DNA from 3 places in the Ruegeria sp. HKCCD6119 genome. Region 1 is predicted to be linked to each of the others. Evidence: riboswitches for the same ligand, from Rfam matches in the RefSeq annotation. Region 1 holds a riboswitch; each other region holds the start of a gene.
The links. A riboswitch is a leader RNA that binds a small molecule or an ion and turns the genes downstream of it on or off. The one in region 1 is predicted to bind cobalamin.
Positions count from the first base shown of each region.

Region 2: it holds a riboswitch for cobalamin, as region 1 does, so the genes downstream of both, GS611_RS06910 (DUF1636 domain-containing protein) here and GS611_RS19800 (hypothetical protein) in region 1, are expected to answer to the same signal.
Region 3: it holds a riboswitch for cobalamin, as region 1 does, so the genes downstream of both, GS611_RS12670 (DUF1636 domain-containing protein) here and GS611_RS19800 (hypothetical protein) in region 1, are expected to answer to the same signal.

Region 1 is NZ_WVQV01000015.1:46,554-51,937, reverse strand. It holds gene GS611_RS19810 (DNA polymerase III subunit gamma/tau) at 1-1,493, opposite strand, end outside; gene GS611_RS19805 (dual specificity protein phosphatase family protein) at 1,632-2,144, shown strand; gene GS611_RS19800 (hypothetical protein) at 2,136-2,543, opposite strand; cobalamin riboswitch at 2,634-2,855, opposite strand; gene GS611_RS19795 (hypothetical protein) at 3,013-3,846, shown strand; gene rsgA (ribosome small subunit-dependent GTPase A) at 3,886-4,962, opposite strand; RNA gene ffs (signal recognition particle sRNA small type) at 5,070-5,168, opposite strand; gene GS611_RS19780 (bifunctional 2',3'-cyclic-nucleotide 2'-phosphodiesterase/3'-nucleotidase) at 5,208-5,384, opposite strand, start outside.
Region 2 is NZ_WVQV01000001.1:1,381,370-1,386,753, forward strand. It holds gene GS611_RS06900 (hypothetical protein) at 1-364, opposite strand, end outside; gene GS611_RS06905 (SLC13 family permease) at 554-2,410, shown strand; cobalamin riboswitch at 2,637-2,844, shown strand; gene GS611_RS06910 (DUF1636 domain-containing protein) at 2,936-3,307, shown strand; gene cobW (cobalamin biosynthesis protein CobW) at 3,309-4,364, shown strand; gene cobN (cobaltochelatase subunit CobN) at 4,368-5,384, shown strand, end outside.
Region 3 is NZ_WVQV01000004.1:234,717-240,100, forward strand. It holds gene GS611_RS21170 (ROK family protein) at 1-1,048, shown strand, start outside; partial or broken gene GS611_RS21165 (GH1 family beta-glucosidase) at 1-13, shown strand, start outside; gene GS611_RS12660 (carbohydrate kinase) at 1,080-2,006, shown strand; gene GS611_RS12665 (D-lyxose/D-mannose family sugar isomerase) at 2,023-2,688, shown strand; cobalamin riboswitch at 2,788-2,985, shown strand; gene GS611_RS12670 (DUF1636 domain-containing protein) at 3,083-3,439, shown strand; gene GS611_RS12675 (ABC transporter ATP-binding protein) at 3,436-4,209, shown strand; gene GS611_RS12680 (ABC transporter substrate-binding protein) at 4,226-5,176, shown strand; gene GS611_RS12685 (iron ABC transporter permease) at 5,178-5,384, shown strand, end outside.

The DNA of each region.
Region 1 (5,384 bases):
GCGGGTGTGAATTCGATTCGTCCGGGTTGATAGGAGACGAGGCGCACGCCGTTTTCCACCTCGACCAGCAACTTTACGTCGCGATTGGTCCGGATCAGTTCCACCACGTGGTCGAAGGTCGGGTAATGGGCAAGGGCCGTCTGGGCATCCTGCGCCAGGGCTGCAACAGGTGCGCCACCGGAACCGCGAGGGGACGGCGCGTAGGCAGGTGGATGGGTCGCGCCAGCCGGCGCCGGACCGGCGCCCGGTCGGGATATCGAAACGCCGCCATTGGGCCCGCCCGGCGGCGGTGGCGGGGTATCTTGCAACCGTTTGATCAGCTCTTCGGGGCTGGGCAAATCCGCCACATGGGTCAGGCGAATAACGGCCATTTCAGCGGCCATCATGGCGTTGGGCGCAGCCGAGACTTCCTCGAGCGCCTTCAGCAGCATTTGCCACATCCGGGTCAGAACCCGCATCGGCAGAGCCTCGGCCATGTGTTGGCCCCGGGTCCGTTCGTCCGGAGAAACCGTCGGATCCTGCGCCGCGTCAGGCGTGATCTTCACGACGGACACCCAATGCGTGATCTCGGCCAGATCGCGCAGCACCGCCAGCGGGTCTGCGCCTTCGGCGTATTGGCCGCTCAACTCGGTAAGTGCTCCGGCGGCATCGCCGCGCAGGATCATATCCATAAGGTCCAGAACCCGGCCACGGTCTGCCAGTCCAAGCATTGCACGGACCTGATCGGCGGTCGTCTCGCCAGCCCCATGCGAAATCGCCTGATCCAGCAACGAGGTCGCATCCCGGGCCGATCCTTCCGCTGCTCGGGTGATCAGCGCCAGCGCGTCTTCGGCGATCTGGGCGTTTTCCGCTTCGGCGATCTTGCGCAGCAGGCCAATCATGTCTTCGGGTTCGATCCGGCGCAGGTCGAAACGCTGGCAGCGGGACAGCACAGTGACAGGGACTTTGCGGATTTCAGTGGTTGCGAAGATGAACTTCACATGCGCGGGCGGTTCTTCCAACGTCTTGAGCAGCGCGTTGAACGCACTGGTCGAGAGCATATGAACCTCGTCGATGATATAAATCTTGTAACGCGCGCTGGCGGCGCGATAGCGGACACTGTCAATGATCTCGCGGATGTCGTTGACGCCCGTACGGCTGGCGGCGTCCATCTCCATCACGTCTACATGGCGGCCTTCCATGATGGCGACACAATGTTCACACTGACCGCAGGGTTCGGTCGTGGGGCCACCGGTTCCGTCGGGTCCGATGCAGTTCATGCCCTTGGCGATGATCCTTGCTGTCGTGGTTTTGCCGGTGCCGCGAATGCCGGTCATGATGAAGGCCTGCGCGATCCGGTCGGCCGCGAACGCGTTTTTCAGGGTGCGCACCATGGCATCCTGACCCACCAGATCGGCAAAGGTTTCCGGGCGATATTTGCGGGCGAGAACCTGATAGGCGGGGCTGGAGCTGTCTGTCATGTCTTCTCGTTGGGATTCGGTGCTTGGGCACAGCGTAGTGGCCACCGTTGCCCGCGTCCACAGCGTGGCGCGATGATTTTTGATTTAGAAACGAGTCGCTTTCGCACTAAACTGCATCAGCGGATTTAATGGCTCATTTTTGTATAGAGTTCTTTGGGGAGGACAGGATTCATGTCGCAGTTGGTGATCTACGCCCTGCAAGTCGGTGGCGGAACGCTGGCGCTGACCTCGATGCCCGGACGCGGCGGAGATTACTCCAGCGATCTGGATATGATCGCAGCCTGGCAGCCGGGGCTTGTTGTTTCGATGACGACGGATGTCGAAATGCTTCAGGACGGGGCGCAGGAATTTGGAAGCGATATTCAAAGCCGCGCCAGCCGATGGGTTCACCTGCCGATCGAAGATTTCGGAGCGCCGACAAAAGCGATTGATGACGCGTGGCCGTCCGTCAGCGCCGCGGCCCGGCACGCGCTGTCCGGCGGAGGTCGCGTATTGGTACACTGCCGCGGGGGCTGTGGCAGGTCAGGTATGATTGTCCTGCGGCTGATGGTCGAATGCGGCGAAGGCGCGGACACGGCGCTGCAACGATTGCGGGCGGTGCGCCCTTGCGCCGTCGAAACGGATGCGCAACTGGCCTGGGCCTCTCGGCGTGCCCAGGCACAGGTCAGTCTGGACTCAGATTGAAATCTGCGCGGGCGCGCAAGCAGGTTTTCGAGGCCGGATCGTGGAAACTTCGATCATCGCGCAGGGTGGGGTTTTCACGACGCCGGATGGCATCGCGCTGAACGTGTTTCCGAAGATCAGGTCGGCATAGCCGTTCAGCGGCTCAATCGCGGTTTCGGGCTGCGTCCCGCAAAAGACACGAATGCGGTCTGATTGCGCGCGGAAAATTGCATGACATCCTTCGCTGCAATGTGACAGCTCGCTGCTGCCCTCAATCTCGAAATCGTCACTTGTGGCCGAGGTCGCCTGGGCCATGGCTTCGGATATCGAGCGCGCCAGCCGCGCCAAAGCGGGACAGGTTTTGCCCGTCCGCTGACATACTGTTGCACTGAATTCATGTGTCTTTGTCTTCCAGATCATCCTGCGCCCTCCGCGCTTGGTGGACAGGATATTTGGGACAGGTGGGACAGCGTGATGCCGTCAGGACCTGCCCGGACACCCCGCCCGAGTTTCGGTTTCGTTTCCGATGGCAGGTCTCCTGACTTGCGGGTCATCGCTTTGCCGACCTTCCCAGCCTTTGGGCCAGTGGTGTTTCGGCATCGCTTACCGCTTACAGTTGCGGGGGCAGTCGCGGATTTGGTTGTTGCCTGCATGACCAGACAATACCGCACCGTGTTCCCTTTTCATCCCGACCCCTTGTGGAGGCCGGAAACCATCACACAACCGCTAGCGTTTGAGCACGCATCGAGTCAAGCCGATCTTTTGACCGGACGCTTGGTCATGCTGGATACGGTGTTGGTTCATGCATAGTGTCGAGGGCGTTGAGGTTCGGAAACCGGATTTACCAAGCGCAAAGCCAGAGATCATGTTGGACACAGAGCAAACGGTAATGACCGAAGAATTTCGCTTTCCGTCCGGGCAGAAAACACTGTCTGCCCGGTTGTACAGCCCGCTGTCTTCGCCCGAAATCGTCGTCGTGCTGAACAGTGCAACGGGTGTGCCGCGCGATTATTACCGTCATTTCGCACGATGGCTTGCTGCCGAGCGGGGTATGGCCTGCCTGACCTATGACTATCGCGATTACGGGCATTCCTTGACCGGCCGCCTGAAAGATTCGCGTGCGACCATGGCGGATTGGGCCTTGATCGACATGCCCGCGGCACGGGCAGAAATGCGCAGACGGTTTCCCGATTCGCAGCATTGGACCATCGGCCATTCGATCGGCGCGATGTTGGGGCCTGTGCAGCCGGATATCGATCTGATTGATCGCATGATCTGTGTGTGTTCGGGGCTGGTAACCCTAAGCGACCATCCATGGCCCTATCGTGGTTTGGCAGGATTGTTCTGGTATGGTCATGCCCCGCTTTTGGCCCGAGCCCTTGGCTACCTTCCCGGAAAGGCGATCGGGTTCGGCTCGGATCTGCCGGCATCGGTCTATTGGCAGTGGCGCAAATGGTGTACGGCGCCTTTGAACTATGTGCCTGAAATCGGGCATGAGTTACCTGCCGCGCAGTGGAAGGATTCTGGAACGCCCGTGGATTTGTACACCTTCAAGGACGACCAGATGGTGCCGCCGGAAGCGGTTTGGCGGCTTGCGGATCTTTACGGCCCCGATGCCAACCGCCACCTGCTGAGCCCTGCCGATTTCGGGTTGCCCGAGGTTGGTCATATCGGAGCATTTGCCCGGCGCAATGCAGCGGTTTGGCCGCGACTGATCGCTTGATCAGACGCGGCGCAGGACGGGCCGGGCACCGTCCAACGATCACCGGTTGCGAAGTTTCTTTTCCTTCATGACGCCACGGACCATCTTGCCGAACGCTTTGTCCCGCGCCCGGGACTGCGCGACGGTTTCAGAATTGCGCTGATCTTCGCGCCGAAGCTTGCGCCACCGGTCCAATCGAGCCGGATCAAGCGTGCCGTGGCTTATTGCCTTTTGCACGGCACATCCGGGCTCGGAGCTGTGCTGGCAATCCGAAAAACGGCAGTCCCGGCTCAACTCGGCAAGGTCCGAGAAAACGTCGTCGATCCCGTCCCGAGCGTCCAGCAGGCGCAACGCGCGCATTCCGGGTGTATCGATCAACCAGCCACCGTTGCGCATCCGGTGCAATGCGCGTGCGGTCGTCGTGTGCCGGCCCCGCGCGTCATCCTCGCGAATGTCCGAGGTGGCGAGATCCTGATCGGTCATGGTATTGGCAAGTGTCGTCTTGCCAACGCCCGACGATCCAACCAGCGCTCCGGTCTGGCTTTTGGGGCACCAGGACAGAACCTTTTCAACCTCTGCCGGGTCCAGCGCGTTGATCGCCAGAACCGTCAGGAACGGATCCAGAGATTGCACCTGCCCCGAGAAACTGTCGGGGTCCGCCGATTTGTCGGCCTTCGTCAGAACAACGACCGGGTAACACCCGGCCTGATGCGCGAGCGCCAGATATCGTTCCAGCCGGGGCAGTTTGAAATCGGCATTGCACGAGCTGACGATGAACAGCACATCGACATTGGCTGCGATCAGTTGCGTCGCGGCGCCTGTACCCGCGGCGCGTCGGTGCAGCAGGCTGCGCCGGTCGAGCAAATGGCGCACGCGTTTGTCGTCATCGGCGAGAACCCAATCGCCAACAGCATAGCTGCCGGTCGTTTGATCGGGGGTCAGTAACGGGACTTCGCCGTCAGGGTTAAGCCCTATCAGGCGGTCCCGATGAACGGAAGTGATGCGAAAAGGCGTGCAGGAAGGATAAGCCGCGTGTTGCGCGGCAAAGTGAGAGGACCATCCCAGGTCCGAAAGTGCAAGAAACATTGGTTTGCCTGTCGTCAGAAACAGCACTCCCGACGGATGGCGATCGCTCATCCCCGGGTCATGTATTCAGGCAGTCAGTCGATACCGTGAGGTCAGAACCGTGCTGCCCGAAGGATCTTTGCTACAATCATAAAGCCCTCCTGCGGCCAAGGTTCGTAAAGTGAGAGGTTGGACATCGACCCAAGCGGGGCTCGTTGTGGCTGCTTCCTTCCGGACCTGACCAGGTTGGCGAGGCGCTCGCCCGCGCCAACCTCTCGACTTTGGATATAGGGAAGGCTTCGGCAAAAGACAACCCGTCAGAGCGTCAGCCGAATGCGTGCAAAACCGTTTTCGTCAGGTTCCAGTATCCTGGGGGCAAACCTGTTCAATTCGTCGATATGCTTCAACGCACCGGGACCGGTCCGAAGAATGGTCGTCACCCCCGATTTCGGCATCAGAGAGAACGGGTAAGGTTGCCGGGCCAATGGGTCGGG
Region 2 (5,384 bases), on a different contig from region 1:
CGATCTTCTTCTGTTCCATCCGACAGCGAGCATTCTGGGCATATGCCGCCAGCTTGCGTTCAGGCAACACCCCGCCGTACTTCCTTGGCATCTTCACCTCGAAATGATCAGAATTGGTGACCTGAATTATTTGTCCGGCCCGTTTAGGTGTAAACCATTCTTGTGCGCAGTTTGCGATCAGGGACGGCCAAGCCGGCCTTTTGCGCGGTTCAGGCGGCGGCAGAATGGTACTGCAAACAAAGCTGTCGGATTGTCTGTTGTTCGTGGCTAAAATTGACCCGCCATTACCTGTGCTGCTTCGACCTGGTTGGAACGGCATCGCGCCGGTACGAAACGTGCTGGTTTCTTCATGCAATTTGGTCAATCCTTCTTTCTGACGTGTTCGTCAAACGGGGTTCCCGAAAGCATTGCTCCCACAGCAACCATTGAGCAACATTATGTCTCAACATCGCCGAAAAACGAAACTTCATGACAAGTCGGGAGAGATGAACTAGGACTCTAACAAAGAAAAAGTTCTGGACGTATTGTGGAACATATTGCCTTCACCTTCGAGATGGGGGTCGTTTGCACCCTTCTGGCTTTCACCGTTTTTCTGTTCGTTTCCGAGATCATAAGGATCGACCTTTCCGCCATATTGGTTCTGGTTCTCATAGGCTTGCTCAGCTACGCGCCCGGGCTGGAAAATCTGGCGGATGTCACCCTTCTGTTCGACGGCTTCGCATCCAATGCCGTCATCTCGATCATTGCGGTCATGATCGTCGGGGCCGGTCTGGACAAGACGGGGATCATGAACAAGGTGGCTGCCGTCATACTCAAATACGGCGGCAAATCCGAAGGCAGGGTTGTACCAATCATTTCCGGCACCGTTGGCGTCATATCCTCGTTCATGCAGAATGTCGGCGCCGCTGCTCTGTTTCTGCCGGTTGTCAGCCGAATTTCCACACGGTCAGGCATACCGCTGTCGCGCCTGCTCATGCCAATGGGATTCTGCGCCATTTTGGGCGGCACAATGACAATGGTGGGGTCGTCTCCTCTTATCCTGCTGAACGATCTGATCCTGACGGCAAATGACAGTCTGCCGGCCTCTCAAAAAATGGAGCCCTTCGGCCTGTTCTCGGTCACGCCGATCGGTGCGGTTCTGATCCTGACGGGAATTGGTTACTTTCTGCTGTTGGGACGCTGGGTTTTGCCCGAGGCTGAAGGACCTGACAATACGGGTACCGGACAAGGGACACAGGAATACCTGCAAAGGGTCTATGGCCTCAAAGCTGATGTGTTCGAAGTCGTGGTGCCCGAGGACAGCCCCCTGGTCGGCGAGATTCTGGCCGACATCAACCACGAAAACCACCTGTACATCATTTCAACCTTCTATCGCGGCAAAACCTCGATGGTTCAGGTTTTGACAGCGGAAATTGCAGCGCCGTGTCGGCTGGCCATCGTCGGCCGCCGTTGGGAGGTCGAGAAGTTCGCCGAGAAATACGGGCTGACCGTTCTTCCGGACTTGGACATTTTCGTCGAAGAGTTCGCCCCAACCAATGCAGGCGTGGCCGAGGTGGTCATCACGCCTGACAGCAAGCTGATCGGCAAATGCCCCCGCGAGCTTTTGTTTCGCAAGACCTACGGGATGTCGCTGCTGGCCATTCACCGCGGCGAAGAGACGCTGAGCCATGTCGAGACCGAGGATCACGAATCCACTCAGATCGGGCTCGAAAAGTTTCAGGCGGGCGACATGCTTGTGGCCCATACCAGATGGGACAACCTGATGCGGATCAAACGAGATCCGGATTTCGTCGTTGTGACGACAGACTTTCCTCAGGACGAGCTGAGGCCGCAAAAAGTCGGCTGGGCCCTGGCATTCTTCGCCATTTCGCTGTCGTTGATCCTGTTCACGGACGTCCGGCTTTCACTCTGTCTTCTTACCGGCGCGGTGGGCATGATGCTGACCCGTGTGCTCAGCGTGGACGAGGCGTACCGCGCGGTCGGATGGAACACCGTATTCCTGCTCGCCTGCCTCATACCTTTGGGACAAGCCGTGCAGAACACAGGCACGGCCGCGTGGATCGCCCAGCAGATCATGATAATTCTGGACGGCTGGCCGCTCTGGTCGTTGCAAACCGGCATCGCCATTCTGGCGACGGCCTTTTCTTTGGTCATGTCCAACGTGGGGGCCACGGTCCTGCTGGTGCCTCTGGCAGTATCGATTGCGGTGGCGGCGGGTGGAAACCCGGCCGTCTTTGCCCTGACGGTCGCCATATCGACCTCGAACAGCTTCATCATCCCAACCCATCAGGTAAACGCGTTGATCATGGGTCCGGCCGGATACAAGGTGATGGATTTCGTCCGCTCCGGCGGAATAATGACGGCGCTGTTTCTGGTCGTCTCGCTGCTCATGATCAACGTCATCTATTAGCGCAAGAGGATCCGGGGTGTTCGGTGGTCTTTCCCATCATCTTGACACGTTCAGTCAAGGCACCCGTTCACCATAGTCTACGCCCCTTGCTAACATACTGTTCGTCGCCCGGCCCATCTCGGGCTGGAGCCCGGCACGCCATGCCGCCCATCGACGCCCACAGGTCGCTTTCCATGCCTCTGCATCATTGTTGCGCGCGACTCGCTTGACAAGCAGGCCAGCGGTGCCGCATGTCCCTTTCGTTGGTGTCGGTGACAGCCGATGAAAAGGGAATGCGTCAACGGTCTTGCCGCCAAACGCAGCCGCCCCCGCGACCGTGAACGGAGAGGATGCCCAATGCCACTGGCCCGAAAGCCGGGAAGGCGGGACATCCGACAGAGGCCCGCCTCTGGCATCCGCAAGCCGGGAGACCTGCCAACAACCGAAGTTGAAACCGGGCGGGGTGTTCCGGTGTCGGGTCCATGACCATTCGTGGCCCGCATGAAACCCCGTCCCCCGCGAAGAGGATTTGGGGGGATGAGAGACATGACCGATACCGCACCAGTCGAGTTGCTGGTCTGTACCACCTGCCGTCGCGGCCTGCCTGTGGAAGATGACACGCAACGCCCGGGCGCTTTGTTACACAAGGCTCTGGAACAGGCGGACCTGCCCGACGGTGTCACCCTGAAAGCCGTTGAATGCCTGTCAAACTGTGATCAAGGCTGTTCGATCGTGTTGCGCGGGCCGGGCCGCTGGACCTTCGTGTATGAAAACCTGAACGAAACAGATCATGTCGACGTCATCGTCGACGGCGCGACCAAGTATCTGGCCACCGAAGATGGTTTGGTGAAATGGCGCGAACGCCCCGAACATTTTCGCAAGAACTGTGCCTCGCGCATTCCCCCCATTGGAGCCTGACATGTCGAACCTCGAAAAACTCCCCGTCACAGTGATCACCGGCTTTCTGGGCTCGGGCAAGACCACTTTGGTGCGTCACCTGATGCAGAACCCACAGGGCAAGCGCCTTGCTGTCGTGGTCAACGAGTTCGGCGATGTAGGCGTCGATGGCGACATCCTGAAATCCTGCGCCATTCCTGATTGCCCGGCGGAAAACATCATGGAACTGGCCAATGGCTGCATCTGTTGCACCGTGGCAGATGATTTCATTCCCACCATCGAGGCCCTGATGGCGTTGGAGCCACGCCCGGATCACATCCTGATCGAAACCAGCGGTCTGGCCCTGCCGAAACCGCTGCTCAAGGCATTCGACTGGCCTGACATCCGCTCGAAGATCACCGTCGACGGCGTGATCGCCCTGGCCGATGCCGAGGCCGTGGCCGCAGGCCGCTTCGCGCCCAATGTCGAAGCAGTGGATGCGCAGCGCATGGCCGATGACTCGATCGACCACGAAACGCCCCTGTCCGAGGTGTTCGAGGATCAGATCTCCTGCGCTGACATCATCCTGCTGACCAAGCCCGACCTCGCCGGCCCAGAAGGCGTGGCCAAAGCGCGCGAGATCATCGCCGCCGAGGCGCCGCGCCCCCTGCCCGTCGTCGAAGTGGCCGAAGGTGCCGTGGACGTGCGCGTTGTGCTGGGTCTGGAAGCCGCCGCCGAGGATGACATGGACGCCCGACCCTCGCATCACGACGGCCATCACGATCACGAGCATGACGATTTCGAAAGCATCATCGTCGAGCTGCCCGAGCAGACCGATCCGGCCCAACTGGTCGCCAATATCGAACGCCTGGCCAATGAACTGAACATCCTGCGCGTCAAAGGGTATGCCGCCGTTCAGGGCAAACCCATGCGCCTGCTGGTCCAGGCAGTGGGTGCCCGCGTGCGTCACCAGTATGACCGCCCGTGGGAACCCGGTGAAGAACGCCGTTCGCGTCTGGTCGTCATCGCCGAGCATGACGATATCAAAGAGGCGGAAATCCGCGAAATCCTCGTGGGTGTGCGTGAGGCCGCCGAGTAAGCCATGCACGTCGTCTTTCGCGAAAGCCACGGGCTCGAGGAAACCGAGACCCCAACCGATCTGGGCCAGAGCCCGGCGGACCTGGTGGTGCTGTCCTTTTCGGACAGCGACCTAGGCGCTTTCGCGGCGGGCTGGCATCGTGGTGGCGGACCGGAAGGGCGAATGCCGACCCTGCGGCTGGCGAATTTGACGGCTCTGAAACACCCGCTGTCGGTCGATACCTATGTCGAACAGACGCTTCAAGGCGCCAAGGGCATTCTGATCCGTCTGATCGGCGGGATGCCCTACTGGGCTTATGGGTTGCAGCAGGTTCTGGCGCTGGCGCAGGCCAAGGGCATCGCACTGGCGGTGCTGCCCGCCGACGGGCGCGAGGACACGCGGCTGGATGACTATTCCACCCTGCCGGTCTCGACCCTGCGGCGTCTGGCGCATCTGTGCGATACCGGCGGCGAGGTCGCGGCACAGGCCGCGCTGGCGCAGATGGCTTTGGCGGCGGGGCTTTATGCCGGTCCGGTGATGGGCGCCAAGACCTTGCCCGAAAGTGGCGTGTGGTGTCCGGATCGCGGCGTAATCCCGGTGGAAACCGCATTCGAAGGCAAGACTAAACGAATCCTCGTCACCTTTTACCGCGCTTACCTGACCTCGGCAGACACCGCCCCGATCGCAGCCCTGATCCGCAGCCTGCGCGCCCGTGGATACGCGGCGGTGGGCCTGTTTGCCCCGTCTCTCAAGGCGCCTGTAGCCGCCGAATGGTTGCGGGAACAGGTTGTTGCGCTGAACCCATCTGCCATTGTCAACGCCACTTCGTTTTCGGGAAAAGGCGCGTCGGGAACGTCGCCTCTGGACGCTGCAGGCGTGCCGGTGTTTCAGGTCGCTCTCGCCACCTCGCGCCGCAAAGCCTGGGCCGAGGCGGAACGCGGTTTGTCCCCGGCCGATCTTGCCATGCATGTGGTACTGCCCGAGGTGGATGGACGGATCTCAGCAGGAGTTGCGTCTTTCAAGGAACCCGGAAAACGCGAT
Region 3 (5,384 bases), on a different contig from region 1:
ATCCGCCCTGTCCGGGGGTCAGAGTGTCTCTCAGCCGTTAGCGCAACCATTCGGTGCCGTGCATGAGCATTGGAACCTGGTTGCGGATATCGGCGGTACGAACACACGTCTGGGCGTTGTTACGAACGGAGAATTGGCAGATCTTCGGAAACACCCGACGGGGACATTGGAAGATCTGCTCGAGGCGTTCCATGACCTCAGGGACGAGATCGGAACCAACCCACAGGCCGTCGTAGCAGCCGGAGCCGGGCCGGTCAGGGACGGAACGATTCAGTTGACCAACGCGAACCTGGATCTTTCGGAAACCGAGCTGACGAAAGCAACAGGAGCAGAGCGCACTTTTGTCATAAATGATTTCACCGCTGCGGCGTGGTCAGTGGCCGAGGTGACCCGGTCGGATGTTGCGGTCTTGCAGGGTCAGGCGACGCCGCCCGCTGGCACACGGCTGGTTGTAGGGCCCGGAACCGGGCTTGGTGTTGGTGCTTTGCTTTTTTCCGAAGGCAGGTATCACACGGTCTCCGGCGAAGGCGGGCACGTCGGCCTGTACCCGCGCCATCGCGACGAAGTTGATATCTTTGAGGCGGCACGTCGCATCGCACCGGGCTGTTTCTTTGGCGACAGCCTGGCGCTTGAAGCAGAAATGTTCCTGAGCGGAACCGGCCTGCCGATCCTGTATCAGGCGGTTGAATTGGCAGCCGGTCAGGCGCGGACTCAGGCGCGCTCTGCAAAGGACATTCTGAACGATGCCCGCAACGGCACCGATCTGGTCGCCGAAAAAGCAGCGCAGATTTTTACCACCCATCTGGGTGCTTTGATGGGTGATCTGGCGGTCACCTTGATGCCAGAGGGAGGCGTTTTCCTCGTCGGCGGCGTTGCCGAGAAAAACCGCTGGCTATTCAGCGACAACTTCAAGGATGCGTTCAACGGCGGCGGCCGCTTCAGCGACTTGCGCCGCTCCCTGAACCTTTACGTGTCTGAACAGGCAGAGTTCGGGATCATCGGCGCAAACAACTTCTGCAAGAACGCGCTGAGACAGCAACCAGACTGACCGAATTCTCTGTACCAAGAAGGACCAAGACATGATCCTGTGCTGTGGTGAAGCGCTGATAGATATGATTTCAGAACCGACCGCGTCGGGCGCAATTGGTTTTGTACCACATACTGGTGGTGCAGTTCTGAACACTGCCGTCGCGATGGGACGTCTGGGTGTTCCGGTTGGGATGCTGACAGGTTTGTCATCGGACATGTTCGGCCAGCAACTGATCGATGCGCTGAAAGCGAGCCATGTGGACACGACACATGTCATCATCTCGGACCGCCCTACCACGCTTGCCTTTGTGCAGCTCTCGGATGGACACGCGTCTTACAGCTTTGTTGATGAAAACACCGCAGGCCGGATGTTGCTGCCCGAGGACATGCCCGATCAGCTTCCCGCTGTCTCTGCCCTGTATCTCGGCGGAATCAGCCTTGCGTGTGAACCTTGCGCAGATGCATATGCCGCCCTTCTGCACCGCCACGGTTCCGACCGTGCGGTGATGCTGGACCCGAATATTCGCCCGGATTTCATCAAGGATCAAACCCGGTTTCGGACGCGTTTGAACCGCATGATCTCGCGTGCGGATATCGTAAAGGTTTCAGACGAGGACCTGGATTGGATTATTCCGGGCGCTGAATCCGAAGCCGCGAAAGCGTCTGTGCTGTTGCAGGCGGGTCCTTCCATTGTCATCGTCACGCGTGGCAGCGACGGGGCGCACGGTTACCTGGCGGATGGTTCCGAAGTCTCGGTTCCCGTGAAGCCCGTTGAAGTGGTCGATACGATCGGCGCAGGTGACACGTTCAACGCCGGCGTTCTGACCGAGCTCAGCCGCGCAGGGCATCTGACCAAGTCAGGTCTGCGCGGATTGACGGTTGAAAGCCTGCAAGCAGCCATGGAACTGGGCGCTGACGTGGCGGCCGTGACCGTTTCCCGAGCCGGGGCAGAACCCCCCTGGGCGCACGAACTTTGATCTGTGGGACGGCATGATGAAACGATCCGAAATCAACCGTATCAGGACCCGGGCACAGGCGTTCATTCAGTCCTTCGGTGCCGTGTTGCCACCCTTTGCGGATTGGTCGCCCGAGAAAATGCGCAGCCCTCTGGCCGAAACGATCCGCAGCCGCGGGCTGGGATGGGACATTACCGATTACGCCCAGGGCCGTTTTGATGAACTTGGACTGTTTCTATTCACTTTGCGCAATGGTGAGGCGAAGGATCTGAAATCCGGGCGCGGGATGCTCTATGCGGAAAAACTGTTGATCTCGAGAGAAAATCAGCTTTCTCCGATGCACCGGCATATCATCAAGGCAGAAGACATCATCAACCGGGGCGGCGGCGATCTCGTTCTGGAAATCCATGCGTCGGATCCAAACGGTGGCGTCGACCGCGACAACCCGGTGACGGTCCCAAGCGATGCCTGCCCTGTAACCTTGCAACCCGAAGAGCACTTGCGGCTGAAGCCGGGGCAAAGCGTAACTCTGATGCCCGGCATCTGGCACGCTTTCTGGGCCGAGCGCGGTGATTGCCTTATTGGCGAGGTATCGACCGTGAATGACGACCGAACGGACAATGTGTTTGAAAAGCCAATCCCACGGTTTTCAAAGGTTGAGGAAGATACCGAACCGGATTTTCTTCTTGTATCAGACTATTGACACCGTTCGGTCCGGGCTGGCGCAGCAGGATCGCTGGCTCAACCGTTGCAATTCCGTCCACCACCCTTTCGCCTGCCGCTTGACAAGTCAGGCGTAGCCGGACTAGCTGAGCGGGATGGTTCCGTAAGAGATGAAAATGGGAACACGGTGCGGCGCTGGAATGTGCCAAGTCCGTGACTGCCCCCGCAACTGTAAGCGGTGAGCGACGCCACTTCACCACTGACCCAAAAGGGTTGGGAAGGTCGGCCAAGCAACGACCCGCAAGTCAGGAGACCTGCCATCACACTATGAACCAACCCGAGGCGGGGCGTCTCGGAAGGAGGCTTGATGGCGCGTTTGCGTAATATCCGGGTATGTGCCCTCTGTCTGCATCTGGCAAACGACGGAGAAGGCAATGACCTGCTATTCTGATCACTACGTTCTGATCTGTTCAACATGTCAGGGGACGATGTCTGCCGAAGCCGCACAAGACGCGCTGGATGCCCGGTTGCCTGACGGTTTTGAAACCCGAATGGTGGCCTGCATGGCAGGTTGTGAACGGGCCATGACCGTCGGATTTCAGGCCCCGGGCAAAGCGCAGTACCTGTTTGGCGATATCACGACATCCCGCGATCTGTCTGCCTTGGTCGAATTTGCGATCCAGTTCGGCGACAGCGACGACGGCTGGACCAGTGCCTCGGACCGCCCCCCTGCCCTTTTCGCAAAGACCTTATCGCGAATTCCCGCTTTACCTTTCGGGGGGTCATCATGAGTTTTCTGATTGCAGAGAATTTGGAATACTACGCGCTCAATGGCGACATCCTGTTGCAGGATGTGTCCTTTCGTCTGGAAGAAGGATCAATTCTGGCAATCGCCGGGCCGAACGGCGCCGGCAAAACCACTCTGCTGAAACTGCTGTGCGGGATTGAACGGATTGCGTTGGGCGATGTTTGGATAGAAGGACAAAGCCTTCGGACCCTGTCCGCCCGCCAACGTGCCCGCTCCATTGCTGTGGTCGGGCAGCAGGAAATGCCCGACGGGCGGATGCGCCTGCAAGACTACGTTGCGCTGGGGCAAATCCCGATTCAGGGCGAACATTCGGTGACTCAGCACAGGGCTGATCTTGAACGGGTGCTGACGACGACCGAGCTGTTGCATTTTGCCAACAAAACGATGGGTCAACTGTCCGGCGGAGAACGTCAGCGCGCGCACATCGCGCGCGCGCTGGCCCAGAACCCGTCCTTGCTGTTTCTGGACGAGCCAACCAACCATCTGGACCCCGATGCCAAGGGGCACATGCTGTCTCTGGTCGCTGATCTGGGGGTAACGGTCGTCATGATCGTCCATGATCTGGTCATGATCCCGGAATTCGCCACCCATGTGGCGTTGATGAAAGCCACGCGCCTGACGGGGTTCGGGCCTGTTGGCGAAGTTCTGACCCCAGACCGGGTAAGTGAGACATTCGGCGTGGATTATCTGTGCTTTCAGCACGAAGGCCGCATGATCCCCGCACTGGACATCCGAAAACGGAAACTGTCATAATAACAGGAGCTTACATATGATGCAGAAACTCTGGCCGGTGGTTGTCTTCGCTGGCTTGGCAGGTGGCGTGGCAGCGGAAGCCGTCACCGTGGACAATTGCGGCGAACCGCTGGTTTTTGACTCGGCGCCGGAACGTCTGGTCGTGCATGATATGAACATGGCGGATATGGCCTTTGCACTCGGCCTTCAGGACGAGATCGTGGGACTTACCGGGATTTCGGGCTGGTACAAAACCAGCCCTGACTTTGATGCTCAGCGCGGCGACATCCCAGAGCTTGCCCCCAAATACCCGACGATTGAAAACCTTGTGGCCGTCGAACCTGATCTGTTTTTTGCCGGTTGGTACTATGGCATGAAACCCGGCGGAGATGTCACGCCCGACACGCTGGAACCCTTTGGTATCAAGACCATGATCCTGACCGAAAGCTGCGTGCATCTGGACGAGGATCGCCCCGAAGCCAGCATGAACCTGTTGTTTGATGACGTTCTGCGCCTGGGCAAGGTCATGCAGGTCGAAGACAAGGCCGAGGCGCTGGTTGCCGGCTGGAAGGACAAGTTGTCCGCCATTCAAGCAAAAACAGCCGATCTGGAAAAGCCGCGGGTATTCCTGTTGGACGGACCGGCCGATGCTCCGTTTACCGCCGGCAAGTTCGCCATTCCCGATGCGATGATCGCAGCCGCTGGCGGTGAGAACGTAACTCATGATCTGGATACCAGCTGGGGCCGCACGTCGTGGGAAGCTGTGGCAGCGGCTAACCCGGAATTTCTGGTGCTGCTCGACTATCAGTCCGGCAACGGCGCAGAGGACACTTTCCAGTTCCTCAAGGATCACCCGGTGATGTCACAAACGGACGCGGTAAAGAACGAGCGCTGGATTGGCCTGCGTTACGAAGAGCTGACTCCCGGCCCGGCAAATATCGAGGCGATCGAGAAGATGGCACAGGCGATGCACCCGGAGACCAACTGATATGGTCCAATTGGGCCGTTTGATAGTGCTGGGGGCGGTTGTTCTGACCGCCCTTTTGCTGTTGTCGATCGTCTATGGGACCACCCCAATCCCCGTGCGCGAAGTCTTTTCGGCCATCGGCCTCGGAACCGGTATGGTGGAAGGAGACATGTCGCCCTTGCACCGGATCGTCTTCGACCTTCGCCTGCCCCGCGCCCTGTTTGCCGCC